4 regions of the Micromonospora sp. H33 genome follow, and region 1 is predicted to be linked to each of the others. Evidence: predicted binding sites of a transcription regulator. Region 1 holds the regulator's gene; each other region holds the start of a gene.
The links. Region 1 encodes HrcA, which represses chaperone genes, less so after heat shock. Its sites were predicted from a motif close to GGTTNGCACNCTCNNNNNGAGNGTGCNAACC; they were not measured.

Region 2: the regulator HrcA is predicted to act here: its motif matches at 1,567-1,597, upstream of groES (co-chaperone GroES).
Region 3: the regulator HrcA is predicted to act here: its motif matches at 2,289-2,319, upstream of ACTMS0_RS01490 (FmdB family zinc ribbon protein).
Region 4: the regulator HrcA is predicted to act here: its motif matches at 1,210-1,240, upstream of groL (chaperonin GroEL).

What each region holds. Positions count from the first base shown of each region.
Region 1 is NZ_JBQHDE010000002.1:59,482-63,683, reverse strand. It holds gene dnaJ (molecular chaperone DnaJ) at 1-1,046, opposite strand, end outside; gene hrcA (heat-inducible transcriptional repressor HrcA) at 1,116-2,138, opposite strand; gene ACTMS0_RS05845 (DUF4870 domain-containing protein) at 2,359-2,970, shown strand; gene hemW (radical SAM family heme chaperone HemW) at 3,007-4,202, opposite strand, start outside.
Region 2 is NZ_JBQHDE010000003.1:424,588-428,789, forward strand. It holds gene ACTMS0_RS11215 (THUMP-like domain-containing protein) at 1-346, opposite strand, end outside; gene ACTMS0_RS11220 (DUF397 domain-containing protein) at 419-610, opposite strand; gene ACTMS0_RS11225 (helix-turn-helix domain-containing protein) at 601-1,401, opposite strand; gene groES (co-chaperone GroES) at 1,730-2,044, shown strand; gene groL (chaperonin GroEL) at 2,115-3,758, shown strand; gene ACTMS0_RS11240 (molybdopterin-dependent oxidoreductase) at 3,888-4,202, shown strand, end outside.
Region 3 is NZ_JBQHDE010000001.1:318,217-322,418, reverse strand. It holds gene ACTMS0_RS01515 (oxygenase MpaB family protein) at 1-21, opposite strand, end outside; gene ACTMS0_RS01510 (Fur family transcriptional regulator) at 65-493, opposite strand; gene ACTMS0_RS01505 (DUF2231 domain-containing protein) at 691-1,173, shown strand; gene ACTMS0_RS01500 (hypothetical protein) at 1,235-1,567, opposite strand; gene ACTMS0_RS01495 (hypothetical protein) at 1,675-1,851, shown strand; gene ACTMS0_RS01490 (FmdB family zinc ribbon protein) at 1,918-2,262, opposite strand; gene ACTMS0_RS01485 (5-formyltetrahydrofolate cyclo-ligase) at 2,383-2,985, opposite strand; gene ACTMS0_RS01480 (diguanylate cyclase) at 3,098-4,202, shown strand, end outside.
Region 4 is NZ_JBQHDE010000003.1:95,409-99,610, forward strand. It holds gene ACTMS0_RS09625 (hypothetical protein) at 308-1,162, shown strand; gene groL (chaperonin GroEL) at 1,436-3,058, shown strand; gene ACTMS0_RS09635 (hypothetical protein) at 3,116-3,316, opposite strand; gene ACTMS0_RS09640 (GNAT family N-acetyltransferase) at 3,402-4,202, opposite strand, start outside.

The sequences.
Region 1 (4,202 bases):
AGCATCCGCTCCTGGTCGGCGTCGAGCTTGGTCGGGGTCCGCACGTCGAGGTGGACGTAGAGGTCACCGCGACCGGTGCCGCGCAGGTGCGGTACGCCGCGGGCGCGCAGCCGCAGCGTGCTGCCCGGCTGGGTGCCGGGCTTGACGTCGACCGGCTCCTCGCTGTCGAGCGTCTTGATGGTCAACCGGGTGCCGAGGGCGGCCGCCGTCATCGGGACGGTCACCCGGCAGTGCAGGTCGTCGCCCTTGCGGGAGAAGACGTCGTGCGGCCGCTCGTGGATCTCCACGTAGAGGTCGCCGGCGGTGCCGCCGCCGGGGCCCACCTCGCCCTGCTGGGCCAGCCGGATCCGCATGCCGTCCTCGACACCGGCCGGGATCTTGACGGTGAGCGAGCGGCGGGTGCGCACCCGGCCGTCACCCGCGCAGGTCGGGCAGGGGTGCGGGATCGTGGTGCCGTAGCCCTGGCAGACGGTGCACGGCCGGGCCGAGACCACCTGGCCGAGGAAGGTGCGCTGCACCGACTGCACCTCGCCCCGGCCGCCGCACGCCTCGCAGGTGGCCAGGTGGGTGCCGGCGGCGGTGCCGGCGCCGGAGCAGGTGGTGCAGAGCACGGCGGTGTCGACCGTGATCGGCGCCTCGACGCCGAACGCCGTCTCGTTCAGGTCCAGCTCGAGGCGCAGGATCGCGTCGGCACCGGGCCGGGTACGCGGGCGCGGCCCGCGGGCGCCACCGGCGGCGCCGCCGAAGAACGCGTCCATGATGTCCTGGAAGCCGACGAACGGGCCGGCGCCGCCGGGGCCACCCGGACCGCCGGCACCCCCGCCGCCGGGCGCGAGCGGGTCGCCGCCGAGGTCGACGATCTGCCGTTTCCGGTCGTCGGAGAGAACCTCGTACGCGGCATTGATGTCCTTGAACTTCTCCTGCGCCTCCGGGTCCGGATTGACGTCCGGGTGGTACTGGCGCGCCAGCTTGCGGTACGCGCGCTTGATCTCGTCGTCGGAGGCGTCCCGGCTCACGCCGAGGATGCCGTAGTAGTCCCTGGCCACTGCGTTCCGTGTCCTCATGTTCGTCTCGCGTTGCGCCGGCCGCCGGCCGGAACGGCCGGACGGTACTGCCTAGTTCTGGGCCAGCAGGTCGCCCACGTAGCGTGCCACGGCCCTCACCGTGGCGATGGTGCCGGGGTAGTCCATCCGGGTCGGCCCCAACACGCCGAGGCCCCCGACGATGGTGGCTCCCGGGCCGTAGCCGGTGCTCACCACCGAGGTCGAGCGGAGATTGTCGATCTCGTTCTCGTCACCGATGCGGACCCGCATCGTGCTCGGCTCGACCTCACCGATGAGCTTGAGGAGCACCACCTCCTCCTCCAGCGCTTCCAGGATGGGGCGCAGCGACCCCTGGAAGTCGAGCAGGCCGCCCCGGGTGAGGTTGGCGGTGCCGGCCAGCGCAATGCGCTCCTCGTGCCGCTCGACCAGGGTCTCCAGCAGCACGGTGGAGAGCGTGGTCATGGCCGGGCGCAACTCGGCGGTGGCCTCGTCGACCAGCGCCTGCACCAGCGGCGGCGTCTCGGACAGCCGGGTGCCCACCAGCTTCTCGTTGACCAGCCGGCGCAGGTGGGTGACGTCGTCGGCGGGGATCGGCGCGGGCAGCTCGACGAGGCGCTGCTCGACGCGGCCGGTGTCGGCGATCATGACGAGCATCAGGCGGGTGGTGGAGATGGGCACCAGCTCCAGGTGGCGCACCGAGGAGCGGGCCAGGCTCGGGTACTGCACGACGGCGACCTGCCGGGTCAGCTGAGCCAGCAGCCGCACCGTGCGGTGCACCACGTCGTCCAGGTCGACCGCGCCGAACAGGAAGCGCTCGATCGCCCGGCGCTCGGCCGGGCTGAGCGGCTTGACCCGGGACAGCCGGTCCACGAAGAGCCGGTAGCCGCGGTCGGTGGGCACCCGCCCGGCGCTGGTGTGCGGCTGCCGGATGTAGCCCTCCTCCTCGAGGACGGCCATGTCGTTGCGGACGGTCGCCGGGGAGACCCCGAGCTGGTGGCGCTCGACCAGCGCCTTGCTGCCGACGGGCTCCTGCGTGGCGACGTAGTCCTCGACGATCGCGCGCAGGACCGCGAGCTTGCGGTCGTCGAGACCCATCCTGCCCACCTCCTGTCGCGCGTCGGCCGCCGGCTGCCCGACGGCCTCCTGGCACTCGACTGTAGCGAGTGCCAGTCTACGTCGGCGCGCCCGCCGACGCGATGATCAACGACGGACGGAGGCACGTCCCCAGCGGCGGACCCGGTAGGGCCGATCATCCGGACATCCGGGGCGGTCTCGCTCTGGTGCGCCGTTGTGGGCTCCCCCTACCGTGATCCTCATGACTGAACCACCTCGCCCTCCCGGCGCGGGAGACCCGGACCCGAACGTCCCGGGGTCCGACGAGCCGACCACACCACTGTCCGGGGCACCGGGCCCGGGCGGCTATCCCCCGCCCGGCGGCTATCCGCCCCCCACCGGTGACGTTCCACCGTCGGGTGGCTATCCCCCGCCCGGCGGTTATCCCCCGCCCGGCGGCTACCCTCCGCCCGGCCCGGGCTACCCGCCCGGCGGCGCCTACGGCGCCCCGGCCGGCTACCCGAGCAACGACGACAAGACCTGGGCCGTGATCAGCCACTTCGGTGGTCCCGCGGGCGTGGTCCTCGGCAGCGGCTTCCTGGGGTGGCTGGCCCCGCTGATCGCCCTGACCGCACGCGGCCAGCAGTCGCCGGTCGTGCGGGCGCACGCCGTCGCGGCGCTGAACTTCCAGCTCACCTGGCTGGTCGCGCTCCTCGCCAGCGTCGTACTGGCCGTCATCACCTGCGGCCTGCTGTTCTTCGTTCCGTTCCTCGTCGCCCTGGTGCCGCTGATCTTCGGCATCATCGGGGGCGTCAAGGCCGCCGAGGGCACCCTCTACCGCTACCCGATGACCTACGCGTTCGTGAAGCGCTGATCCCGACCGGCCGCTCCCCCGGCCGGTCGGCGCACCTCAGGCGAGCAGGTCGCGCACCACGGCGTCGGCCAGCAGGCGACCGCGCAGGGTGAGCACGGCCCGGCCGGCGGCGTACTCCGCGTCGGCCAGCAGGCCGGCCGCCCGCGCGCGCTCGGCGCCGGCACGGCCGGCCGGGTCCAGCACGTCCAGCGGCAGGCCGGAGGCGAGCCGCAGGCGCAGCATCACGTCCTCCATGTGCGCCTCGTCGGCGGTCAGCACCTCCCGGGCCAGGCCGGGTGACTCCCCGGCGGCGAGGCGCTTCGCGTACGCCGTGGGGTGCTTGACGTTCCACCAGCGCACGCCGCCGACGTGGCTGTGCGCCCCCGGGCCGAGGCCCCACCAGTCCCCGCCGGTCCAGTAGAGCAGGTTGTGCCGGCACCGGGCGGCCGGCGTCCGCGCCCAGTTGGACACCTCGTACCAGGAGAACCCGGCCGCGTCGAGGGCGGCCTCCGCGGCCAGGTAGCGGTCCGCGGCGACGTCGTCGGAGGGGTACGCCAGCTCGCCGCGCCGCATCCGGGCGGCGAGCCGCGTGCCCTCCTCCACGATCAGGGCGTACGCGCTGACGTGGTCCACGCCGGCGGCGACCACCTGGTCGAGCGTCGCGGCGAAGTCCTCCGCGCTCTCCCCCGGCGTGCCGTAGATCAGGTCCAGGTTGACGTGGTCGAACCCGGCGGCGCGGGCCTCCCGTGCGGCGGCGACGGCCCGGCCGGCGCTGTGCCGCCGGTCGAGGATCGCCAGCACTCCCGGCGACGCGGACTGCATGCCCAGCGAGATCCGCGTGTAGCCGGCGGCCCGCAGGGCCGCCAGCGACTCCGGCGTGACCGACTCAGGGTTGGCCTCGGTGGTGACCTCGGCGTCGGCGGCCAGCCCGAACGTGCGGTCGACGGCGTCGAGGATCCGGGCCAGGTCGTCGGCGGGGAGCAGGGTCGGGGTGCCGCCGCCGACGAAGACCGTGTCGACCCGGGGCGGCGGGCTGTCGGGCAGCACCCGGGCGGCCAACGCCAGCTCGGCCAGCACGGTGTCCGCGTACTCCTCGCGGCTGGCCCCGCCGCCCAGCTCGGCGGCCGTGTACGTGTTGAAGTCGCAGTAGCCGCAGCGGCTGGCGCAGAAGGGCACGTGCACGTACACGCCGAAGCCGCGCGCGCCGACCGAGGTCAGGGCGGCGGCGGGCAGCGAACCGTCGGCGGGGACGG
Region 2 (4,202 bases), on a different contig from region 1:
CGGCGGCGAGCGCGTCGGCGCCGAGACCGCACCCGAGGTCGGCCAGGGTGGTGACACCGGCGGCGCGGAGCCGGTCGGCGCGGCGCTGCGCCACCACGCCCCGGGTGGCCTGCTCCAGCCCGGCCCGGGTGAAGAACATCCGGGCCGCGATCGCGCCGAACTTGCCCACCGCCCGGCGCCGCAGCTCGGCCTGCGTGAGGGCCGCCGCCGCCAGCCCCGCGGGCACCCCGGTCGAGCGGAGCGCCGCCGCCGCGGCCAGCGGGTCACCGCCGGCCACCTCGGCCGCCGCCGCGAGCGCGGCCGACCCCTCGGGTGTACGCAGCTCCGCCAGCTGTTCCAGGTCCACCCGGCCATTCTTCCGGCCGTGCCCGGACCGTATTGCCAGGGGCCGGACGGTCGGCGGCCGCGCGTGCGGTGATCAGCGAGGTGTCGGGCAGGCGGCGACGAAGGCCCGCCAGCTCGCCGGGGTGAAGGCGAGCACGGGGCCGGCCGGGTCCTTGCTGTCCCGGACCGCGACCACGCCGGGCAGGTTGTCGGCGACCTCCACACAGGCGCCGCCGTTGCTGTTGCTGCGGGTGGACTTGCGCCAGGCGGCGCGGGTCAGGTCCATGACTTCGCCACTTCCTCGATCAGGCGGGCGGACTGCCGGCGCGGCAGCGCCTCACCGGCCACAGTCTCCCAACGCCGTCCCAGGCTGGCAAGGTCGTTCGGGCCGTCCACGGTGTGGCCCCGGAGCTGGTTGTCCAGGTGCGCCAGCTCGGTGCCGTCGGCGAGCCGGGCCAGGATGAAGGGGCCGTTGAGCCCGATGTACCACGAGGTCTCGGCCGGGATGATCCGCACGTGCACGTGCGGCTGAGCGCCGACGGCCAGCAGGTGCGCGAGCTGCTCACGCATGGTCGCCCGGTCGCCGACCTGCCGGCGCAGCGCCTGCTCGTCGAGTACCGCGACGAGCTGCGGCGGCTGGTCGCGGCTCAGCACCGCCTGCCGGGCCATCCGGGCCAGCACCCGCTCCTCGACCTCCTCGGGGGTCAGCAATGGGCCGGCTCGGAGCATCGCCCGCGCGTACGCCTCGGTCTGGAGCAGGCCAGGGATTACCGTCGGGTCGTACCAGCGCAGGGCGGTGGCCTCACGCTCCACCTCCTCCCACGGGCGGAACCAGTCCGGCGCGGCGTGCAGCCGGATCAGCTCCAGCAGGCTGACGAAGAGGCCGCCGGTTTCCAGCACCGTGTCCACCCGGGCCAGGTAGTCCGGGTTGAGCGGCTTCTGGCCGACCTCGACTGCGCTCACCGCGGAGGAGGAGTAGTTGATCAGTTTGCCCAGTTCCTCCTGGCTGAGGCCGCGCGCCTGGCGGGCCCGGCGTAACTGGTCGCGCAGGAAGCCCAGTGTTGGTATCTCGATCATCCGCCCGTCCTCCGTGTTCCGACCCGATGCCGGAACGTAAGGGCGTGCTCACCCGCCGAGGAAGCGAATGCCGGCGTGTTGCGGTGAAGAGTGGCGGAACAGTGGCGACACGGGCGCGCCCGTTGGCACTCTCCTTGACGGAGTGCTAGCCGAGGAATAACCTGCGATTAGCACTCTCACCCTGAGGGTGCCAACCCCCGGGCCCTGGTGTCCGGGAGGTGAACGCCAGGCGGACCGGCACCCGCGACGACGGCCCCGCCCGGTGGCATGTGGCAGATTGCGCTGGTCGGCTCGCCGGCCGGTAACGAAACCAGTACCCCAGGAGGGTATGCCCGTGACTACCGCGACCAAGGTTGCGATCAAGCCGCTCGAGGACCGGATCGTGGTCCAGGCGAACGAGGCTGAGACCACCACGGCGTCGGGCATCGTGATTCCCGACACCGCCAAGGAGAAGCCGCAGGAGGGCACCGTCCTCGCTGTCGGCCCGGGCCGGATCGACGACAAGGGCAACCGCGTGCCGCTCGACGTCAAGGTCGGCGACACCGTCCTCTACTCGAAGTACGGCGGCACCGAGGTCAAGTACGCCGGCGAGGAGTACCTGGTGCTCTCCGCCCGCGACGTCCTCGCGGTCATCGAGAAGTAAGCAACCGATCAGTGTCGTTGCCCCGGTCCGGCTCGCCGGGCCGGGGCAACGTCGCTTCGAAGGGACATTCATGGCGAAGATCCTGAGCTTCTCGGACGACGCCCGGCACCTGCTGGAACACGGTGTCAACGCCCTCGCGGACACGGTCAAGGTGACCCTCGGCCCCCGCGGGCGCAACGTCGTCCTGGACAAGAAGTTTGGTGCGCCCACGATCACCAACGACGGCGTGACGATCGCCAAGGAGATCGAGCTCACCAACCCGTACGAGAACCTCGGCGCGCAGCTGGTCAAGGAGGTGGCGACCAAGACCAACGACGTCGCCGGCGACGGGACCACCACCGCGACCGTGCTGGCCCAGGCGATGGTCCGCGAGGGCCTGCGCAACGTCACGGCCGGCGCCAACCCGACCGGCCTCAAGCGGGGCATCGACGCGGCGGCCGCGAAGGTCTCCGAGGCGCTGCTCGGCAAGGCCGTCGAGGTGGCCGACAAGGAGGCGATCGCGCACGTCGCGACCATCTCCGCGCAGGACGCGACGATCGGCGAGCTGATCGCCGAGGCGATGGAGAAGGTCGGCCGCGACGGTGTCATCACCGTCGAGGAGGGCTCCGCCCTGCACACCGAGCTGGACGTGACCGAGGGTCTCCAGTTCGACAAGGGCTTCATCTCGCCGAACTTCGTCACCGACGTGGAGGGGCAGGAGTCGGTCCTAGAGGACCCGTACATCCTCGTCACCACGCAGAAGATCTCTGCGATCGAGGAGCTGCTGCCGCTGCTGGAGCAGGTCCTCCAGAACAACAAGCCGCTGCTCATCATCGCCGAGGACGTCGAGGGCCAGGCGCTGTCCACCCTGGTGGTCAACGCGATCCGCAAGACCCTCAAGGTCTGCGCGGTGAAGGCCCCCGGCTTCGGCGACCGCCGCAAGGCGATGCTCCAGGACATCGCGATCCTCACCGGCGCCGAGCTGGTCGCCCCGGAACTGGGCTACAAGCTCGACCAGGTCGGCATCGAGGTGCTCGGCACCGCCCGTCGCGTGGTGGTCGACAAGGAGACCACCACGATCGTCGACGGCGGCGGCCAGTCCTCCGAGGTCGCCGACCGGGTGGCCCAGATCCGCAAGGAGATCGAGGCCTCGGACTCCGAGTGGGACCGGGAGAAGCTCGCCGAGCGGCTGGCCAAGCTCTCCGGCGGCATCGCCGTGGTCAAGGTCGGCGCCGCCACCGAGGTCGAGATGAAGGAGCGCAAGCACCGCATCGAGGACGCCATCGCGGCGACCAAGGCCGCGGTCGAGGAGGGTACGGTCCCCGGCGGCGGTGCCGCCCTGGCCCAGATCCTGCCGGTGCTCGACGACGACCTCGGCTTCACCGGTGACGAGAAGGTCGGCGTCTCGATCGTGCGCAAGGCACTGGTCGAGCCGCTGCGCTGGATCGCCCAGAACGCCGGCCACGACGGCTACGTGGTGGTGCAGAAGGTCGTCGGCAAGGAGTGGGGCCACGGCCTCAACGCGGCCAACGGCGAGTACGTCGACCTGACCAAGGCCGGCATCCTCGACCCGGTGAAGGTGACCCGCAACGCGGTCACCAACGCCGCGTCCATCGCCGGCCTGCTGCTCACCACGGAGAGCCTCGTGGTGGAGAAGCCGAAGGAGTCGGAGCCGGCCGCGGGCGGCCACGGCCACGGCCACGGCCACAGTCACCAGCACGGCCCGGGCTTCTGATCCACGTCGTACGCCCGGTCGGGGCGCCCCGCCATGAAGGCGGGGCGCCCCGACGTGTTTTCCGGGGTCTGCTTACGGAACGCTGACGTCACTACCGGGCCGCCGCTCTGATCGGAAACACTGGTCGGCGTGACCACGACGACGCGCCGCCACGCCGCCCTGGCCGGGGTGACCGCCGCCGCGATAGCGATCGGGTCGGCGGAACTCGTGGCGGTGCTGACCGGCCCGCGCTCCGCGCCGCTCGTCGCCGTCGGGGGCCTGGTCGTCGACACCGTGCCCGAGCCGCTCAAGCAGGTCGGCATCGCGCTGTTCGGCACGTACGACAAGATCGCGCTGCTGGTCGGCACGGCCCTGCTGCTGGCCGGCTTCGCCGCGCTGCTGGGCGTGGTGTCCCGGCGCCGGTTGGCGTACGGCCTCACCGGCGTCGTGGCGTTCGCGGCCCTG
Region 3 (4,202 bases), on a different contig from region 1:
GCCTACGTCGTCGGAGTCCACCGATCAAGAGTGCCATGACGGGAGCGCCCGGCGGGGCCTGCGGTCACTCGTCGGCGGAGCGTCGGGCCTGGCAGGTGGGGCAGAGGCCCCAGAAGGTCACTTCCGCCTCGTCGACCTCGAAGCCGTGGGCGGTGTGCGGGTCGAGGCAGGGTTTGCTGCCGACGGTGCAGTCGATGTCGGCGATCTCGCCGCAGCCCCGGCAGACCACGTGGTGGTGGTTGTCGCCGACGCGCGCCTCGTAGCGGGCGGGACTGCCGGCGGGCTCGATCCGCCGGGACAGCCCGGCCCGGGACAGCGCACCGAGCACGTCGTAGACCGCCTGGGTGGAGACGGAGTCGAGGCGCTCCCGGACCCGCCGGGTGATCTCGTCCACCTCGAGGTGGCCGCCGGCGGCGAGCACGTCGAGGACGGCGAGGCGCGGCCGGGTGACCCGAAGGCCCTTCGACCGGAGCAGCTCCTCACCACTGGACATGTGCCAATGACAGCACGCAGGTGGCGGGTCGACAACCGGGCCCGGAACCGGGTGGCCGCGACCACAGCCTGTACGTTTCCGGAAACATTGTGAACCGCCCTGACGAGGGGTGCGTGTAGCCCCGGTGAGAGTCCTGGGCGGGTGGGTCGGCGCACCGTAGGCTGACCTCCCGCGATCGCTCCCTGCCGGAGGTGTCGATGTTCAAGGAGATCATGGGGTTACCGGCGCATGCGTTGGTGGTGCACGCGGTGGTCGTGTTCGTACCCCTGCTCGCGGTGCTGTCGATCGCGTACGTGGCGCTGCCCCGGTTCCGGTCCCGCATCGACTGGGCGATCGTGCTGCTGGCCGTGGTGGCGCCCGTCACGGCGTGGGTCGCGGTGCAGTCCGGCGAGGAGCTGACCGACGTGTTCGTCGCCCGCGGGCTCCAGGGGCCGATCGTCGAACAGATCTTCGAGCACTCCCGGTACGGCGACCTCACCTTCCGGTACGTGCTGCCGCTGGCGATCGCCGCCGTCGTGCTGCTCGTGGTGACGAGCGGCCACCCCCGCGTCCCGAAGCTGCCGTTCTGGGTGACGCCGGCACTGTCGGTGGTGGTGGTCGTGCTGGCGGGTGCGAGCCTCGTGTACGTCTATCTCACCGGGCACAGCGGCGCCGAGGCGGTCTGGGGCAACACCCTCTGACGCGGCACCGTCTGACGGCTACCGTTTGGCTACGGTCTGACGGCTACCGTCGGACGCCGCGTCAGAAGATCAGCCGCGAGCAGAGCAGGCACATCAGCACCAGGAGCACCGCCCCGGCCACGGCGCCCACCGTCCAGGTGAGTCGCTGCGCCCGCTGCTCGGCGAGGTCGAGTTCGGCCATGCCCTGCGGGGGCAGCCGCCGGGGCGGTGGTGGCTGCACGTGCAGGGGCGGGCGCCAGCCGGTCGGGGGCGGCGTGGTCGGCGGGGGACCGGCGTACCCGCCGGTCGACGCCGGCTGCTGCGGTGGCGTACCGGTCTGGTCCGGGGGCGGACCGTCGGCGCCCGGGCCGGGCCGTCGCCAGTAGTCGTCCGGGGAACTGCCGGGGGTCGTCACGCCGTCCGACGCTACCAACGGGACGGTCGTCCGGCGCCCGGCGCGCGCCGTCGCCCCCGGATCGACGCACCGGCGCGGACCCCCCCGCTGCGCTAGTCTTGCCGCTCGTGAGCACCGAGGACCCTGGCGTACGCGGCGACGACGACCGGCCCGTCGACCTGAGCGACGACGACTTCGTGGTGCTGCCCGAGCAGACCACCGACGACACCGACCGGGGCTGGGGCGAGCGCTCCAGCGGCAACGACGACTGGCTGCTGGAGCAGCGTCCGCCGCACTGGGACTGACCGTCAGGCGTTAAGAAGGGCCCCCTGTACAACGCGAGGCATTAACAGGGGGCCCTTCCTTGTACGTCAGGAGGAGCTGGCGCCGCTCGCGGCCGGGGCCTTGGTGGAGCCACCGGAGGAGCCGTTCGACGACGACGAGGAGGACGAGGACGCGGGCGTCGTCGAGCTGGACGACGAGCCGGAGTCGCCGCTCGCGGCGGGCTTGCTGGCGGCGGTGCCGTTGCCGGAGTCGGAGCCGCGGGAGTCGGTGCGGTAGAAGCCCGAGCCCTTGAACACGATGCCGACGGAGTTGAACAGCTTCCGCAGCCGCCCCTCACACGCCGGGCACTCGGTCAGCGGCTCGTCAGAGAAGGACTGCACCGCCTCGAGCTGGTGGCCGCACGCGGTGCAGGCGTACTGGTACGTGGGCACGTTCTCCTCCGGTTTCTGGCACGGCCGGTTGGCACTCGACGTCTTCGAGTGCCAATGGTGCGTCATCGCCCCGGATTCGTCCAGCGGAAGTGTGGGGCGCGACACCTGCCCGCGCCCGGGTCAGGCCGGCGGGGCGGCGTCCAGCGTACGCAGACCGTCGGCCGGAGTGACCACCGCGCGGACCGGCCGGTCGTGCGCCTCGGCGGGCAGCTCGTCGACCAGTTCGCCGTCGTGCAGCGGCACCACGGTCAGCACGGTCGACGGGACGCGGGCGAGCGCGCGGTCGTACGAGCCGCCGCCCCGGCCCAGCCGCACGCCCAAGAGGTCCACCGCCAGCGCCGGCACCACCACCAGCTCGGCCTCGGCCACGGCGGCCACGCCGAGCGGGGGCCAGGTGGGCTCCCGCATCCCCCGCCCGGCGGCCACCAGGGCGTCCGGCCCGGTCCAGGGCGCCCAGTCCAGGTCGAGGTCGTCGCGCAGCACCGGCAGCAGCAGCTCGGCGCCCGTCGGCAGCGCCGCCTGCAGCACCGCCGGCAGGTCCGGGCCGCCCGGTTCGGAGGCCACCGGCACGTACGCGGTCATCCGGCGCGGGCGCAGCCGGCGTACCAGGGCCACCAGCTCGGCCTGGACGCGCCCGGCGGCGTCGACCAGCTGCGGAGCGGTCAGCGCCCGACGGCGGGCGAGCATCGCGGCCCGCGTCTTCAACTTCGCACCAGTGGTCACTTCCGCTCCATCAGAAAAATTCGGCACGCAACACTCCTGACGCAACGCTGGTCCTGTGGTGGCTCTGTGTCAGCATCGCAAGCATCGGCCGGCGAAGTTCCGGGGGGACCGAGTGACACTGCGCGGGCGCCTGACCGCAGCCTTCCTGACGGTGGTGCTCGGCCCGGTCCTGGTCGGGGCGTTCTTCGTGGGGTCCGCCGTGGCGGCGGTCGACCGCAGCCGGTCCACCGAACGGCTCGCGGTGGCCGCCGCGGCCGTACGCACGTCGGTCGACGCCCTCTGCCAGCAGCTCCGGGCCGCCGCCGACGCGGTGGCCCTCACCGAGGACCGCGCCGCCGCGGCCGGGCAGGTGGTCAGCCGCGGGCTGGCCGCCGCCGTGCTGGTCACCGACGTCGCCGGCGGTGTCGTCCACGCCACCCCGGGCGCGCCGCCGACCCCCTGGCGGGACTGCTCGGCCGGCGTCCCGGACGCCGGGCCGCTGCGGGCCCTCGCCGCCCGGGTGGACCTACGGGACGCCGCCGGGACGCCGCTGGGCACGGTCACCGCCGCGCAGCCGGTCGACCCGGCGTTCGTGGCGCGGCTCGCGGCGGTCACCGGGGTGGCGGTCACGCTGCTCGACGGGCCCGAGACGCCCGTCCGGCTCCGTCACACCACCGAGTCGGACGGGGTACGCGACGCGGTGCTCGCCGCCGCCGGCGAGCTGGACGGGGAGCGGGTGGTCGGCACCCCCGACGGCCGGTACGTCCGCCGCGTCGGCCCGTCGGAGGGGCAGCCGCTGCCGCTGGTGCTGTCGGTCCCCAGCGACCAGCCGCCCGGCCTGTACGCCGTCCTGGTCGCCGCCGTGCTGCTGGCCGCCCTGCTGGCGGTGGCCGCCGCGTGGCGGCTGGCCCGCGTCACCACCCGGCCGCTGGTCGAGCTGGCCGGGGCGGTCGACCGGGTGGCCCGGGGCGACCTGACCGCGCGGGTGCCGGTGCGCAGCCGAGACGAACTCGGGCGCCTGGCCGGCGCGTTCAACCGGATGACCCGGGAGACCGGGACGTACGTGGCGGCCCTGACCAGCAGCCGGGACCAGCTGCGCGGGCACTTGGCGGTGCTGGGCGACACGCTGGCCAGCACCCACGACCTGCAACGCATCCTGCGGGTGATCCTGCACAGCGCGATCGCGGCCACCGGCGCGCGGGCCGGGGCGGTGCTGCTGGTGGACGCGGGTGGGACGC
Region 4 (4,202 bases), on a different contig from region 1:
GCCCGGCGCCACCCCGCCCCCGCCCGCCGCGGATCCGGGGACTCCGTCGGGCCCGTCCGGGCCGCCGCCGGCCCCGCCCGCCGCGGATCCGGGGACGTCGGCCGCGCCGCCGCCCGCCCCGTCGCCGCACGCGTGGGACCCGTCCGGGCCGCCGCCACCCCCCGGGAGTCCGACCCCCTACCCGTACCCGTCGTATCCGGCTGCGGGACAGCCGTGGGGCCCGGGCGGTGCCCAGCCGTGGGGCACCCCCGGTTCCGGCTACCCCGGCGCTCCGGTCTGGCCCCCGCCGCCGTTCTCCGGTTGGACCATGCCGGGTTTCGACCCGGCCGATCCACTGGTCACTCCGCCGGGCGCGGGCCTGGAGGGCTGGTTCAACCGCTGTCTGGGGGCGGTACGCCGCGGATGGCGGCTGCTCCTGCCGATCCTGCTGCTGACCCAGGTGCTGCCGGGTGCGCTGGTCGCGATCCTCACGTACGCGGTCGACCCGAGCGCCGAGTGGGAGGCCGCCGCGGCCGACGATCCGGCCGCCCTGCCCGACGGCTTCGCTGCGGATCTCGGCACGCTGCTCGCTGTCACCATCGGGGGCGCGGTGGTCTTCGGTCTGGTGCAGAGCCTCGGGTGGGCGGCCGGCACGTGGGTGATCGCCCGTCAGGCGGCCGGCGAGACGGTCAGCCTCGGCGGGGCCTTCCGCTACGGCCTGCGTCGCGCGCTCGGCCTCTGGGGCTGGACCCTGCTGATGGGGCTGCTCATCGGCGTCGGCGTGTGCTTCTGCGTGCTTCCCGGCATCTATCTCGCCTTCGCGTTGAGCCTGGCCGGGCCGGTGTACCTCTTCGAGCGTCAGGCGCCGATCGGCCGCTCGTTCCGGATGTTCCACGAGCGCCTCGGGCTGGTGCTCGGCCGGGTGGCGCTGATCGCGGCCGTGGCGGTGGTGGTGACCGTGGTGGCCGGCGTGATCGAGGGCTTGGCCGCGGCCCCGCTGGGCGCCGCTCCGCTGGAGTCGCCGGGCACGGCCGCGGGGATCCTCGTCGTGGCGGCTCTCACCGCGCTGCTGTCCCTTCCGGCCCACCTCGCGCAGCAGGTCGGGCTCGTCGTGACGTACGCCGAGCAGCGCGCTCATGAGGGGCCGGTGAACGCCGCGCGGCTGGCCGCCGAACTCGGCTGACCGGGTCGGTCGTGCTTGCACTCGGCAAGGGAGAGTGCTAAACAAGTCATTGGCACTCGCAGACCGTGAGTGCCAATGGTCGGGGCGGTAGGGCCACGGCCGCGCCGGCGTCGCGAGACGCCGGTGCGGCACATGGCCGGTCGTCGCGGGCTATCCGGCCCGGCCGGCGGACGTCGCCGTCGCCAGGTGGCGACGTCCCAAGGTGCGTACACCAGACGGCCCATCCGGGCACACACTCGGGTGGCCCGTGAGTGTCCAGGAGGACAACGCCGTATGGCCAAGATGATCGCGTTCGACGAGGAAGCTCGCCGCGGCCTCGAGCGGGGCATGAACCAGCTCGCCGACGCCGTGAAGGTGACCCTCGGCCCCAAGGGCCGCAACGTCGTGCTCGAGAAGAAGTGGGGTGCCCCCACCATCACCAACGATGGTGTGAGCATCGCCAAGGAGATCGAGCTCGAGGACCCGTACGAGAAGATCGGCGCCGAGCTGGTCAAGGAGGTCGCGAAGAAGACCGACGACGTCGCCGGTGACGGCACGACGACGGCGACCGTCCTGGCCCAGGCACTGGTCCGCGAGGGCCTGCGCAACGTGGCCGCCGGCGCCAACCCGATGGCCCTGAAGCGGGGCATCGAGGCCGCGGTCGCGAGCGTCTCGGAGGAGCTGTCCAAGCTCGCCAAGGACGTCGAGACCAAGGAGCAGATCGCCTCCACCGCCTCCATCTCCGCTGGTGACACCAGCGTCGGCGAGATCATCGCCGAGGCGATGGACAAGGTCGGCAAGGAAGGCGTCATCACCGTCGAGGAGAGCAACACCTTCGGCCTGGAGCTCGAGCTCACCGAGGGCATGCGCTTCGACAAGGGCTACGTGTCGGCCTACTTCATGACCGACCCGGAGCGGATGGAGGCCGTCTTCGACGACCCCTACATCCTGATCGTCAACAGCAAGATCTCCTCGGTGAAGGACCTGCTCCCGATCCTGGAGAAGGTCATGCAGTCGGGCAAGCCGCTGCTGATCATCGCCGAGGACATCGAGGGCGAGGCCCTGGCGACCCTGGTCGTCAACAAGGTCCGCGGCACCTTCAAGTCGGTCGCCGTCAAGGCGCCGGGCTTCGGTGACCGCCGCAAGGCCATGCTCGCCGACATCGCCATCCTCACCGGTGGCCAGGTCATCAGCGAGGAGGTCGGCCTCAAGCTCGACGCCGTCGGCCCCGACATGCTGGGCCGCGCCCGCAAGGTCGTGGTGACCAAGGACGAGACCACCATCGTCGACGGTGCCGGCGACGCCGAGCAGATCCAGGGCCGGGTCAACCAGATCCGGGCCGAGATCGAGAAGAGCGACTCCGACTACGACCGCGAGAAGCTGCAGGAGCGCCTGGCCAAGCTGGCCGGCGGTGTTGCGGTGATCAAGGTCGGCGCGGCCACCGAGGTCGAGCTGAAGGAGCGCAAGCACCGCATCGAGGACGCCGTCCGCAACGCGAAGGCCGCCGTCGAGGAGGGCATCGTCCCGGGTGGTGGCGTCGCGCTGGTGCAGGCCGGCAAGAGCGCCTTCGACAAGCTGGACCTGACCGGTGACGAGGCGACCGGCGCCCAGATCGTCAAGATCGCGCTGGACGCCCCGCTGCGGCAGATCGCCGTCAACGCCGGCCTCGAGGGTGGCGTCGTCGTCGAGCACGTCCGCAACATCGAGGCGGGCCACGGCCTCAACGCCGCGACCGGCGAGTACGTGGACCTGCTGGCCGCGGGCATCATCGACCCGGCCAAGGTGACCCGGTCGGCGCTGCAGAACGCGTCGTCGATCGCGGCGCTCTTCCTCACCACCGAGGCTGTCGTGGCGGACAAGCCGGAGAAGACCCCGGCCGCTCCGGCGGGCCCGGGTGGCGGGGACATGGACTTCTGAGTCCAGGCTCCACAACACCGGGAGGGGCGGGCCGCGTCAGCGGTCCGCCCCTCTTCGTCATGTCGGCAACGGCCGTTGGTTGCGCCGCTTGTGCGTCCGGTCGTACGGCTGGGGTACCTGGACCGGCTCGTCCACCACCGCCGCCGGCTCGTCCACCGGCGGGTCGTCGGTGCCGTCCATCTCCACCCGCTGCTCCGCGTCGCCGTAGTCGAGGCGGTCGAAGGGCAACGGGCCGGGCCGTTCGTCGTCCGTGGTCATGGCGCCTCCTCTACCGAAACGGTAGGGGGCGTCGATGGGCGACGGGGGCAAATGACGCTATCAGGTGATCTATCCTATTCGCCCCTTATCGATCCGCGAGCGTCCTCCGGTACAGGAAGAAGACCCGCTCGATCCGGGCGCCCGCGCTGCCCGAGTAGAACCGGACCGGCCCCACCCAGCCGATCTGCGCGGCCGTGACCCCCGCCGCCCGCTGATCGGCCAGGCAGCGGCGCAGCAGCACTCCGCCGACGCCGGAGCCCTCCGCCGCCGGCGCGGTGCCCATCGGCCCGAACCAGCTCGGCCGGGACGAGCCCCACGCGGCGAACCCCAGCACCTCGCCGCCGCGCTCCGCCAGGTGACACCCCGCCAGCTCACGGCCCACCGAGCCGGCCAGCTCCGCGTCCCACGTGCCGCCGAACACCGACCGCGCGAAGGCCGCCAGCGCCGGCAGGTCCGCCGGCTCCGCCCGCCGTACGGTGACACCCTCGCCGGCCAGCCGCTCCTCCGCCGGCGCCGTCGTGCGCAGGGCCGGGCTGCCGTCGTACGACAGGTCGGCGGTCATGTTCCAGGCCGTCCGGTCCTGGGTGTAGCCCAGTGCCTGCGCCGCGCAGACCGCCGGCGTGTAGCGCACGTCGATGCCCGGCCAGGCGTAGTACGGCGGGTTGCCGGCCAACAGCACCTCCACCGCGCCGAGCGTGGCGAGCTTCTCCTCGGCGTACGACAGCAGCGCCCGCCCGACGCCGCGCCGCCGCTGTGCCGGATCCACCGCCACCAGGTCGACGTGTCCGTGACTGCCGTCGCGGCCGGAGAGCGAGCCGATGAGTACGCCGGTGAGGCGGCCCTCCCGGTACGCGCCGAGCGCGACCACCGGCCGGTCGGTGGCGGC